One region of the Flavobacterium artemisiae genome, then DNA from elsewhere that is predicted to be linked to it. Evidence: riboswitches for the same ligand, from Rfam matches in the RefSeq annotation. Region 1 holds a riboswitch; each other region holds the start of a gene.
The links. A riboswitch is a leader RNA that binds a small molecule or an ion and turns the genes downstream of it on or off. The one in region 1 is predicted to bind cobalamin.
Positions count from the first base shown of each region.

Region 2: another riboswitch for cobalamin. It lies ahead of ACFSC2_RS12805 (DUF5074 domain-containing protein); the one in region 1 lies ahead of ACFSC2_RS08850 (TonB-dependent receptor).
Region 3: another riboswitch for cobalamin. It lies ahead of ACFSC2_RS03780 (TonB-dependent receptor plug domain-containing protein); the one in region 1 lies ahead of ACFSC2_RS08850 (TonB-dependent receptor).

Region 1 is NZ_JBHUDZ010000008.1:19,448-22,721, reverse strand. It holds gene ACFSC2_RS08850 (TonB-dependent receptor) at 1-1,992, opposite strand, end outside; cobalamin riboswitch at 2,105-2,306, opposite strand; gene ACFSC2_RS08845 (TonB-dependent receptor plug domain-containing protein) at 2,400-3,274, opposite strand, start outside.
Region 2 is NZ_JBHUDZ010000012.1:480,038-483,311, forward strand. It holds gene ACFSC2_RS12800 (MFS transporter) at 1-1,283, opposite strand, end outside; cobalamin riboswitch at 1,516-1,708, shown strand; gene ACFSC2_RS12805 (DUF5074 domain-containing protein) at 1,987-3,274, shown strand, end outside.
Region 3 is NZ_JBHUDZ010000002.1:415,148-418,421, forward strand. It holds gene ACFSC2_RS03775 (YncE family protein) at 1-241, opposite strand, end outside; gene ACFSC2_RS03780 (TonB-dependent receptor plug domain-containing protein) at 246-2,069, opposite strand; cobalamin riboswitch at 2,137-2,339, opposite strand; gene cobC (alpha-ribazole phosphatase) at 2,407-2,943, opposite strand; gene ACFSC2_RS03790 (adenosylcobinamide-GDP ribazoletransferase) at 2,928-3,274, opposite strand, start outside.

The sequences.
Region 1 (3,274 bases):
GTAAATCACTTCATAATGCTGATTAAAGGCATTGTTGACTTCTACCGTTGCATTCAATTTGTATTTATTGAAAATAAAGGCCTTTTGAACTGCCAAATCGTGCGTATACCACGGCTGCACTTCGTTTACTTTAATATTATTGACGTTTCCGTTGTATCGTTTTCCAACGTAGATAAAACTGTAATTGAAGTTCCATGATTCGTAACCTGCATTCAAAATTCCAGAACCACTGTGCCAAGGAGTGTACGGAATCTGATCGCCGTAAGAAGACAATTCTAAACCTGAAAATTTGGTAAAATCCTGACTTTGAGAATACGTATAAGTCAGATTGACAGCGAGATTTACTTTATCAATATGAGTTCCCAGATTGAGAATTGTTTCAATTCCTTTTCCTTTTACCTGACCAATATTCGTCATCATCCAACGGAATAAATTTCCTGTCGGAGCCGCCACAATCTTGTCTTTGGTATTGGTATAATATGCATCTGCCTGAATGGAGAATTTGTCTATAAGGCTTTCTTTTAGTGAAAAGTTATAAGTAAAACCAACATCATATTGGTTCATATATTCGGGTCTTAACGTACTTGAACCCACCATTGTATAATACAAATCGTTGAAAGTCGGCATTCTGAAAATGCGTTTGGCAAACGCTCTTAAATTGAAATCGTACTTTTTAAAAGGTGTATAACCAAGGAATAAAGCGGGTGTAAATTCGGTTTTGTTTGGCGCTTTTGCATTAAATTTTACTTCTTCGATTACGCGGGTTGCCAAAACGTTTCCTAAAACTTTAAAACCTTCATATCGGTAAGAAGTCGCGAGCGCAACAAGCGCTGTAAAACGCTGAGGGAAAGAAAACTGAGTCTGGATTCCTCTTCTGGTAGCGTTTAATTTATTATATTGAAAATCAGTTGAAAGCGAAACATCCCAAGTGGGTAAAATGCTGTAAAGATTAACCGCCGAAAAATACGCTTCCTGCTGAAAGTAACTGTCATCTGATTGTGCGCCTTCCGTTACGATTTCGCCTAAAACACTAGTGGTATCTCGGGCAATATAATGTGTATAATCGTAAGCAAATTTCCCTTTTGCCTGAAATTTATATTTTTCTGAAACATCTTTGGTGAAAAAACCCTGCGCAAAAAAGTTTTTATCAAACTGTCTGAAACCGTCTCTGAATTTATTCTCTACAATCGCTCCCGGCGCGCCTCTTTCAGAATCGTAATAATAAACTTTTGCGTCCCACGAACCGTTGTTTATTTTGCCGTAAACACCAGATTCAAATCGAAAAGCTTCGATATCGCTGTTGTATCTTGTTGCTGTGGTATCGTAGGCAATACTTCCGTCCTGATTTTTTCTTTTGTATCTAAATTTATATTCTCCGTTTGATTTGATGTATTCGAAACTCATACTTAAACTAACTTTATCGCTCAGTTTTTGCTCCCATCTAAAAGAAGGATCGTGATAATCAATCGACATGGTTTTATAACGAACGAGGAGATTTGTTTTTTTACCTCCAATAAAAACAGGACGTTTTGTTCTTAAATAAATGGCTGAAGCTGAAGCAAAATCTTTAGCCGACTGAAAAATTTCACTTTTCTGACCATTGTACATTGTCAAAGATTCCATATCGTCAAGCGAATATTTTCCGAGATCGGTTACACCGTTTTGGGCATTGCCGAGCTGGATTCCGTCATAAAAAACACCAACATGATGCGTACCCATGTTGCGGACATCGACTGTTTTTAGTCCGCCTACACCGCCATAATCCTTGATTTGAGTTCCTGCAAAATACCGAAGTGCGTCTGCCACATTATGACTGGCTAGTTTTTCGAGCAGAACACCCGAAAGACTTTGTACCGGAATAACTTCCTGATAAGGTTTTCCTTTTAAAATAACTTCTTTTAAAACACGCGAACTATCTGTGACTGCCTGCGAATGAAGCCAAAAAGGAAATAATAAAATAAAAGCTAAAAGTGTTTTTCTAAAATTGTACATCACGATTTATTTAAAAAAACTCTCGGTGATGTAATTACAAAAACATAGATATAGGCCTGCTGTCCTATAGCAGGTTACCATCTTGTGTCGTCAACTTCATACCACGAAAGTTTTAAACTATGTGATCGTGGCAGGTCTCCTGACTTGTTCCATCTTTAAACGGCCTTCTCATCCCGCAGGGCGGGGCAATGGCATAAGTAATGTTTAAAGACTTATATAGAACTTACAGTAGCGGGTCTGTTCAGGATTTACACCTGATTCCCTTTTAACTATTTTTTCCTAAGAAAAAACAGACCAAAATCAGGCGCAAAGATATAATTAAAACATACAAAACCCTGCACAAAAATGTAAAAAAACATTTCGTGCAGGGTTTTATCCAATAACTAATTCTAAAAAAATAAGTAAAATTAAAACGTTACAAACTTAGCTCCCAAAGTAAACCATCTTGAAGGCAGCGGAATTGCTCCGACTTCATAATAAGTGGTATTAAAAATATTTTGAGCATCTAAGAATATCGTGAATTTCTTAATTGACTGACTAACTCTAAAATCGTTAATCCAATAAGAAGGTCCTGTAATTCTTTCGTTAAAACGAGTAGCAAATAATACCGATAAATTTCTATACTGATAATCTATTGTATTGGTTACTTGGTGCTTTAAAGACGAAATTAAATACTTAGAATATATTTCTGTTCTTGAACTCTTAAATTCTGAATCTAAATAAGTGTATCCTAAAACGATATTCAATCTTGAATCTTTAGAGAAATCAAATCTGTAATTACCGCGAAGATTTACTCCGTTTGTGCTTAAATCTCCCGTATTTTGACTCTGCCAAGGCTGCGTAGTCAAATTACGCATCCAATCGATATAATTGTCAATTTTTCTGTAGAAATAATTCGCATTTAAGCTCAAAGCTTTTCTGTTGAATTTAAATCCGATTTCGCTTTGAAAAGCATTTTCTGAATCTAAATCAGTATTTCCAATATTTCCTGTTTGTTTCAAATACAAATCGGTAAACGATGGAATTCTCTGGCTTGTGCCGACATTTGCAATTACTTTAAACTCTTTTGTAATATCGTAACTCGCATCGATTCCTGGATAAATCTGCCATTTGTAATCCGAATTATAGTTTAAATAAGTTCCGATATTTACATTTAATCGTTCTGTAAAATTCGTTCGGTATTCTGCGTAGATTCCAACATTTTCGCGATCGTGATCACCAATATTAGACGAATGGATATCTTCGTTTCTAAATTCAGCTCCAAAACCCAATTCGCCTTTGC
Region 2 (3,274 bases), on a different contig from region 1:
TATCTGATTTTGGTTGGAAACATTTCAACTAAAAAAGCGGCAATTGGACCATACACCATCGTTACAAAAATAACTTGTATAAAAACTAAGAAAATTAACATCCATTTATCGCTCGAATTAATTGTAATTGAAATACTTGTTTGCAACTCTTTTTTAGGGATATACGTTTTTTTCTCCAAAGCGGTTGTACCATCAGTATATTTTTTTTGAATAGTAATTATCCTGCTGCCATCCGCTTTAATTTCGCTAGTTTCTTTAAGGTTTTCGGCAATTTCAGTTTTCTGATTTAAAGAAGTGGTGTTGTACATCTCCTGATAAATAGAGCGGTACGATAATATGGCAAGAAGCATTCCGAACATCATAATATACTTTCGTCCGACTTTATCGCTCAGCCATCCAAAAAAAATAAAAAACGGAGTTCCTATTAAAAGTGCAATTCCTAACAATTCATCAACTTGCGAAGAATCCACATTCATAACCGTTTTCATAAAGCTCATCGCATAAAATTGTCCTGTATACCAAACAACACCTTGTCCCATAGTGGCTCCAAATAATGCCAAAAGAACGAACTTTAAGTTGTATCGGTTTCCAAAACTTTCTTTTAACGGATTAGCACTTGTCGTTCCTTCTTTTTTCGCTTTTGCAAATACAGGAGATTCGTCCATATTTTTTCGAATTAAATAAGAAACGCCGACCATAACGATAGAAACCCAAAACGGAACACGCCAGCCCCAAGAATCAAAATCTTCATTTGAAAGAATATTTTTAGTCGCAAGAATAACCATCAGCGAAATAAATAAACCAACAGTAGCTGTAGTTTGAATCCATGAAGTCCAATAGCCTTTTTCTCCCACAGGGGCATGTTCTGCTACATAAGTTGCAGCACCCCCATATTCACCTCCTAGCGCAAGGCCTTGCAGTAAGCGCAGAATCAATACTAATAAAGGAGCAAGGAAACCAATCGTTTCGTAACTCGGAATACATCCAATTAGAAAAGTCGAACCTCCCATCAATAATAAAGTCGCCATAAAAGTATATTTACGACCAATAATATCGCCAAGCCTTCCAAAGAATAAAGCCCCAAACGGACGCACAACAAATCCTGCAGCAAAAGTAGCAAGAGTAGATAAGAATGCGGCAGTCGGATTATCACTCGGGAAAAATTTAGTAGAAATAACAACAGCCAGACTGCCGAAGATATAAAAGTCGTACCACTCAATCATGGTGCCCATAGAAGAGGCCGAAATCACTTTCCAAATGCCTTTAGTAGAAGTTTTGCTCATAAAACTGCTTTATAATCTTATTAGTAAATGAAAGATAAAAATATAGTTTTACGAATATATAAGATAATTTTTTATCCACTTGATACTTTTTTAACAAAAAGTAATTATTTGTTGACTTTTTGTGCTTTAATAAGTTACTTCTTGATAAATTAAATTTGAGATCTCTTTTAAAGTTTTTAATTACAAGAGCAGCTTGTTTTCTTAAAAAAGAAAGTACTAGATTTGCAGCTCAAAATTTGAATCAGAAAATGGTTGTCATATTTCGATAAATAGTGACATTAAAAGGGAATTTGGTGAAAATCCAAAACTGTCCCGCAGCTGTAAGCTCATTAACTGAAACCCTTTAATATGCCACTTTTCAATTAGAAAGGGAAGGCTGGGTGTAGGGAGCAAGTCAGAAGACCTGCCATTTTTATAGTAATAATAGCTTTCGGGGGTTGAAGCTAGAATTAAGAACAAGTACTTTTCACATTCTGTGAACGGGTATTTGTTTGGTTATTCTATTCTCGTAAGCCAAAATAAAGTTTATGAGATTTTTTTCTGCAAATATGATATCGTAAAACAATTCTGTTTTCGACTTTCCTTTTTCTCTGCTAAAAATCATTTAAACAAATCGCTGTACAATTTGCTTTGTAGAATTATTTCTATGAATTAAAATGAATGTCGATTAAAAGTCAAGTGATAATTTTTTAAATATTTAATAATGAAAACCCAATTTTTTTTCAGGCATTTAATTGCAATTGCCTCTTTGGCAGTCTTAATAACTTCATGTAATAATGACGATGATTTTACAGCTCCTCCAGTAATAAACGGCGAACAGCAGTTAAAAGACACTTTGACAATTGGAAAAACACTTAAGTTAAGTTCAAAAATAAAAGACCGAAATAATTTATCCTTCGAATGGACAGTAGACGGAAAAGTAGTAAGCGCTGATTCTACTTTTACTTTTAATCCAGAAAAAAGAGGCGATTTTAAAATTAATATGACTGCCAAAAATAGCGGTGGAGAGGTAACACTTACTTATGATATACACGCGTGGGGCGCTTATGAAAATGGTTTTTTCATGATTAATGAAGGCTGGTTCGGACATGGAACAGGAACAGTTGGCTTTTATAGATATGATACAAAAGCAATAGAAGACAGTGTTTTTGTAAAAGTGAATCCAGATAAAAATTTAAAACCAGAATCATCAACATTGGAATTTGGAACGATCATCAACAAAAAATTATTTTTAGTTTCAAAAGTAGGCGGTCCTGTTGTTGTGGCTGACGCTTATTCATTAAAAGAAGAAAAAAGAATCGAGGCAAAAGGCGGCAATGATTGGCGTGCAATAGCTGCTATCAACGAAAATCAAGCACTGTTAACTTCAGGAAAAGGAATATTTAAGTTGAACCTTAACACAATGGAGTTAAACGGTCAAGTTGATGGAATTACTGGTCAGGTGGGAGATATTGTTAAAGTGAATAATTACATTTTTGCATTGTCAGCCACAAAAGGTGTTCTTATTATTAACGCTTCGACTTTGGCTGTAGAGAAAACTATTTCAGGAATGGCTGTAGGTTTTGCCGTTACAGATGATAAAAAAGTGTGGGCAGCAGGCGGAACAAAACTTATAAATATAGATTCGAATAATCTTGAAGTAACCGAAATTGCATTAGGTTTCCAAGCATACGGAAGCTGGGGTGCGTGGCATCCAGGATCGATCGCTGCTGCTAAAAATGATGTTTTTATTGCTAAAAATGCAAGTTTCAGCGGTGGTAAAGAAATTTATAAGTATACAGGAGATGTTGCTTCATTGGCGAAACCTTTTGTTGCTTTAACAGGAGTAAATATATTATATGGAGCAGGAATAGGATACGATAGAAAGAAAAACAATCTAGTTGTAAACACTGTAGACTCTGGATTTGGTGCTAATTTTGCAAACAATAATTTGTATTTCTTTAATGCAGATTCTGGTGCTAAAACTTCGGGAGTAAGCTTTTCAGGATATT
Region 3 (3,274 bases), on a different contig from region 1:
GTGGTGTGTCGCCAGATGTTTTATTATTAACCAATTTAAATACATCATTCTCAACCTTAAGATCGTCAGACAGGTAAGAGATAGTTCCATTAGGAGTACCGTTATTTCCTTCGTTTACAACAAATATTCCTCCATCATAATTACCACGTGGAGCTTGAGTCTCATCATCATCGCTGCTGCACGATACAAAAAAAGCCGACGCAAAAATGACAGTTAAAAAAAGTTTATTAAATCTTTTCATGTATTTAAAAATTTAGGTTAATATATATAGTATAATTTCTTCCAGGCATTTGTCTGCTGATAACAGGCTGGTAATCTTCATTTAATAAATTCAAAACTTGAACGCCAAGTTTGAAACTGTTTTTTCTTCCAAAATCATAATCAGCACCAAGATTGGCAACATTATAAGCTTTTACGATTCCAGCTTTGCTGTTAAAAGGCGTGCTGTAAACTTCACCATTGTATAAATATTGAAAGTATGATGAAAGTTTTTTCCAATTATAGGATGCTGATGCCGTCACTTTATGGTAGGGTACATAAATCAATTGTTTGTAAACCAATTCACCAGCAATGAGCTGTTTGCTTTTTGAAACCGTATAGGCATAAGTCCCGTTGATAGTAAAGTTGTGATTGTTTATTTTGGTTTTCCATTCTAAAAGAACTTCTGCTCCATAAGTTTTTACATGATCAGTATTTTCTGGAGACCACACATCACTGCCGCTATCTGTAGGAACCCAGCGTAATAAATCCTGAATATCATTATAATATCCTGTTAGAGAAACAGAAAAGTTTTTAAAGAAAAATTCGTTTCCAATTTCGGTTTGATAGGAAGTTTCAGGTTTTAAGTTCGGATTGCCGCTTCCTTCCCAGAATAAATCATTGTAAGTCGGCATTCTGTAATTCTTCGAAGCATTAAGTTTTATTCGATAAAAATCAGTCAATAAATATCGAGTTCCAAAAGAAAAAAGAAATGGATTTCCGTAATTGTCCGTTAATTCCTGACGAATGCTTACCGAATAATCCCATTTTTCAGAAACTAAATGACTTAGTAATAAACTCCCTGAACTAACTTCTCTTTTAACATCATTAATACTTGATCCGTAGCCTTTATTTCGGCTATAATCCACAATAGTGTTTAGTTTGATTTTGTCATTTACATCAAAAGCCAAATCATATTTGAGGATAGAAGTTTCTACTTTTCCAAAAGTGAAATAATCAGAAGTAATAGTTGGGAAATATTTATAAGATTCTCCAATATGAGCCGCTCTTAATTTTGAAGTAAAACGATTCAGTCTGCTTTCCCATTCTAAAAGATTTCGGGTATTAAAATCGTCGTATTTTGTTTTGGTAGCAGTCGGGGTTGTTAGAGAAAAATGACGCTCAGAGTCATAAAACTGACTGTATAATTTAATGGTATTTTTAGAATCAATTTTATATCCAAAAGCCGTATTCATGCTCGTATTATAATATTGCCCATTTAAGTTTTTCTCGTTTTGATTTCCAGGATATTTAAAATCATTATCAGAGCTGTTTCTAGAAATACTAATTTGAAGACTGTACTTATCAGATGAAACTGCGGCTTTATAATTGGCGCTGTAAGTATTAAAACTTCCTGCGCTGAAAAATAAATGATTTGTAAATCCTTTTTTAAAACTCAAATCATTATTTAGGTGAATACTGCCGCCAATTGCACCGCTTCCGTACAAAATACTTCCTCCGCCGGCTTTTACAGTAATAGAATTAAAATCTCTCGTGCCGATAGTATTAAAATCGGACTGTCCTAAAAATTGAGAATTGATATTGATACCGTTCCAGATAACTGCTGTCTGTGCACTTGTAGTTCCTCTAAAAGATGGGCCAGATGTCATTCCGAGACCATTTTCTTTAAAATAAATTACCGTGTTAAAGTTTAAAAGAGAAGTTAGTGATGCTTGATTGGTATTGATGATCGAATCACTTATGACTTGAATTGACTGAGAACTACAGAATTTTTTAAGATTGCTGTCTGAAACTACAACTTGTTTTAAATTCGTAATAGAATCCTGCTGCGCCAAAATAAATTGGCACATGAATAAAAAACAAAAAATGACGAATTTCTTTAAAATCATAAATTTCTACACTCTTGTTCCCGAGAGCTTGATATTAGTTATAAAGGCAGGTCTCCTGGCTTGCGTCTTGTTGTCTTCCTTCCCATCACGCAGGGCGTGGCAGTGGATTGTAGTAACAACAAGCATTCATTTTGAACTAAGCTTACAGTTGCGGGTACAGCTCAAGATTATACTTGATTCCCTTTTAATGTGCTTTTTTATAAAAACACAACCTTAAATTTGTGCAAAGATAAAGTTAAAACTATCGATTTTTCAAATTTGTTTCACATTTTGAATCAAATTCTAAACAAAAGAGCTGTTAAAGCTTAATTCTAATAACCTTGCCAAAATCAACATTATTTTGAAAAGCATCTTTTAATGGCAAAGAAGTTTGATGACATAAGATACTTCTGATACTTCCAGCATGCGCCACAATTATAATTGGATGCAAAACGTCTTTTGCGAGTTTTTCATTTAGAAAAGATTCAGTTCTTTCGTGAAGTTCAGTAAAGGATTCGCCATTGGAAACTTTTATGTTCACAAAATCTTCCATCCACGGATTTAGCTGGTCCTGCGGAATTTCATTCCAAGATAACATTTCCCAGTCTCCAAAATTCATTTCCATCAAACGAGGATCTTTCTGGTAAGAATGAATTTTCATGTTTTTTTGAATATAGTCTGCTAAAATCACGCATCGTTTAAGCGGACTTGTAAATAGTACTGCTTCAGAAGGTAACTGGGAAAGTATATTTTTAAAAACTTCTTCAAATGGTTCAGCTATATTCACATCGGTTTGTCCGTAGCAGATACCTTTTTCGCAAACCGTTTCGGTATGACGGATTAAATAAATTTCCATAAAATTAAAACACTGAGATAAATGATTACTTCACTGACTTGCTGTGTGGCGCCGAGACAGTCGCCTGTATAGCCGTCAATCCATTTTTGAAAATAACGCGCCAAAAAAAAGCGGGTCAAAAAAACCGGAATCAAAATCAGAATAAACAAATGATAAAAATAAGAAAGAACAATCAAAGGCAGTAAACCAAAGAAAAAGGAACCAAAAACTTCTTTCCAAGTATATTGCTGCGCTATAGGTTTGCTTTTACTCGAAGCATCGTCACGAGAATATTCATGTGTAAAAATGATACTCACTGCCGATAAACGACTTAAAGCATGAGCATTCACAA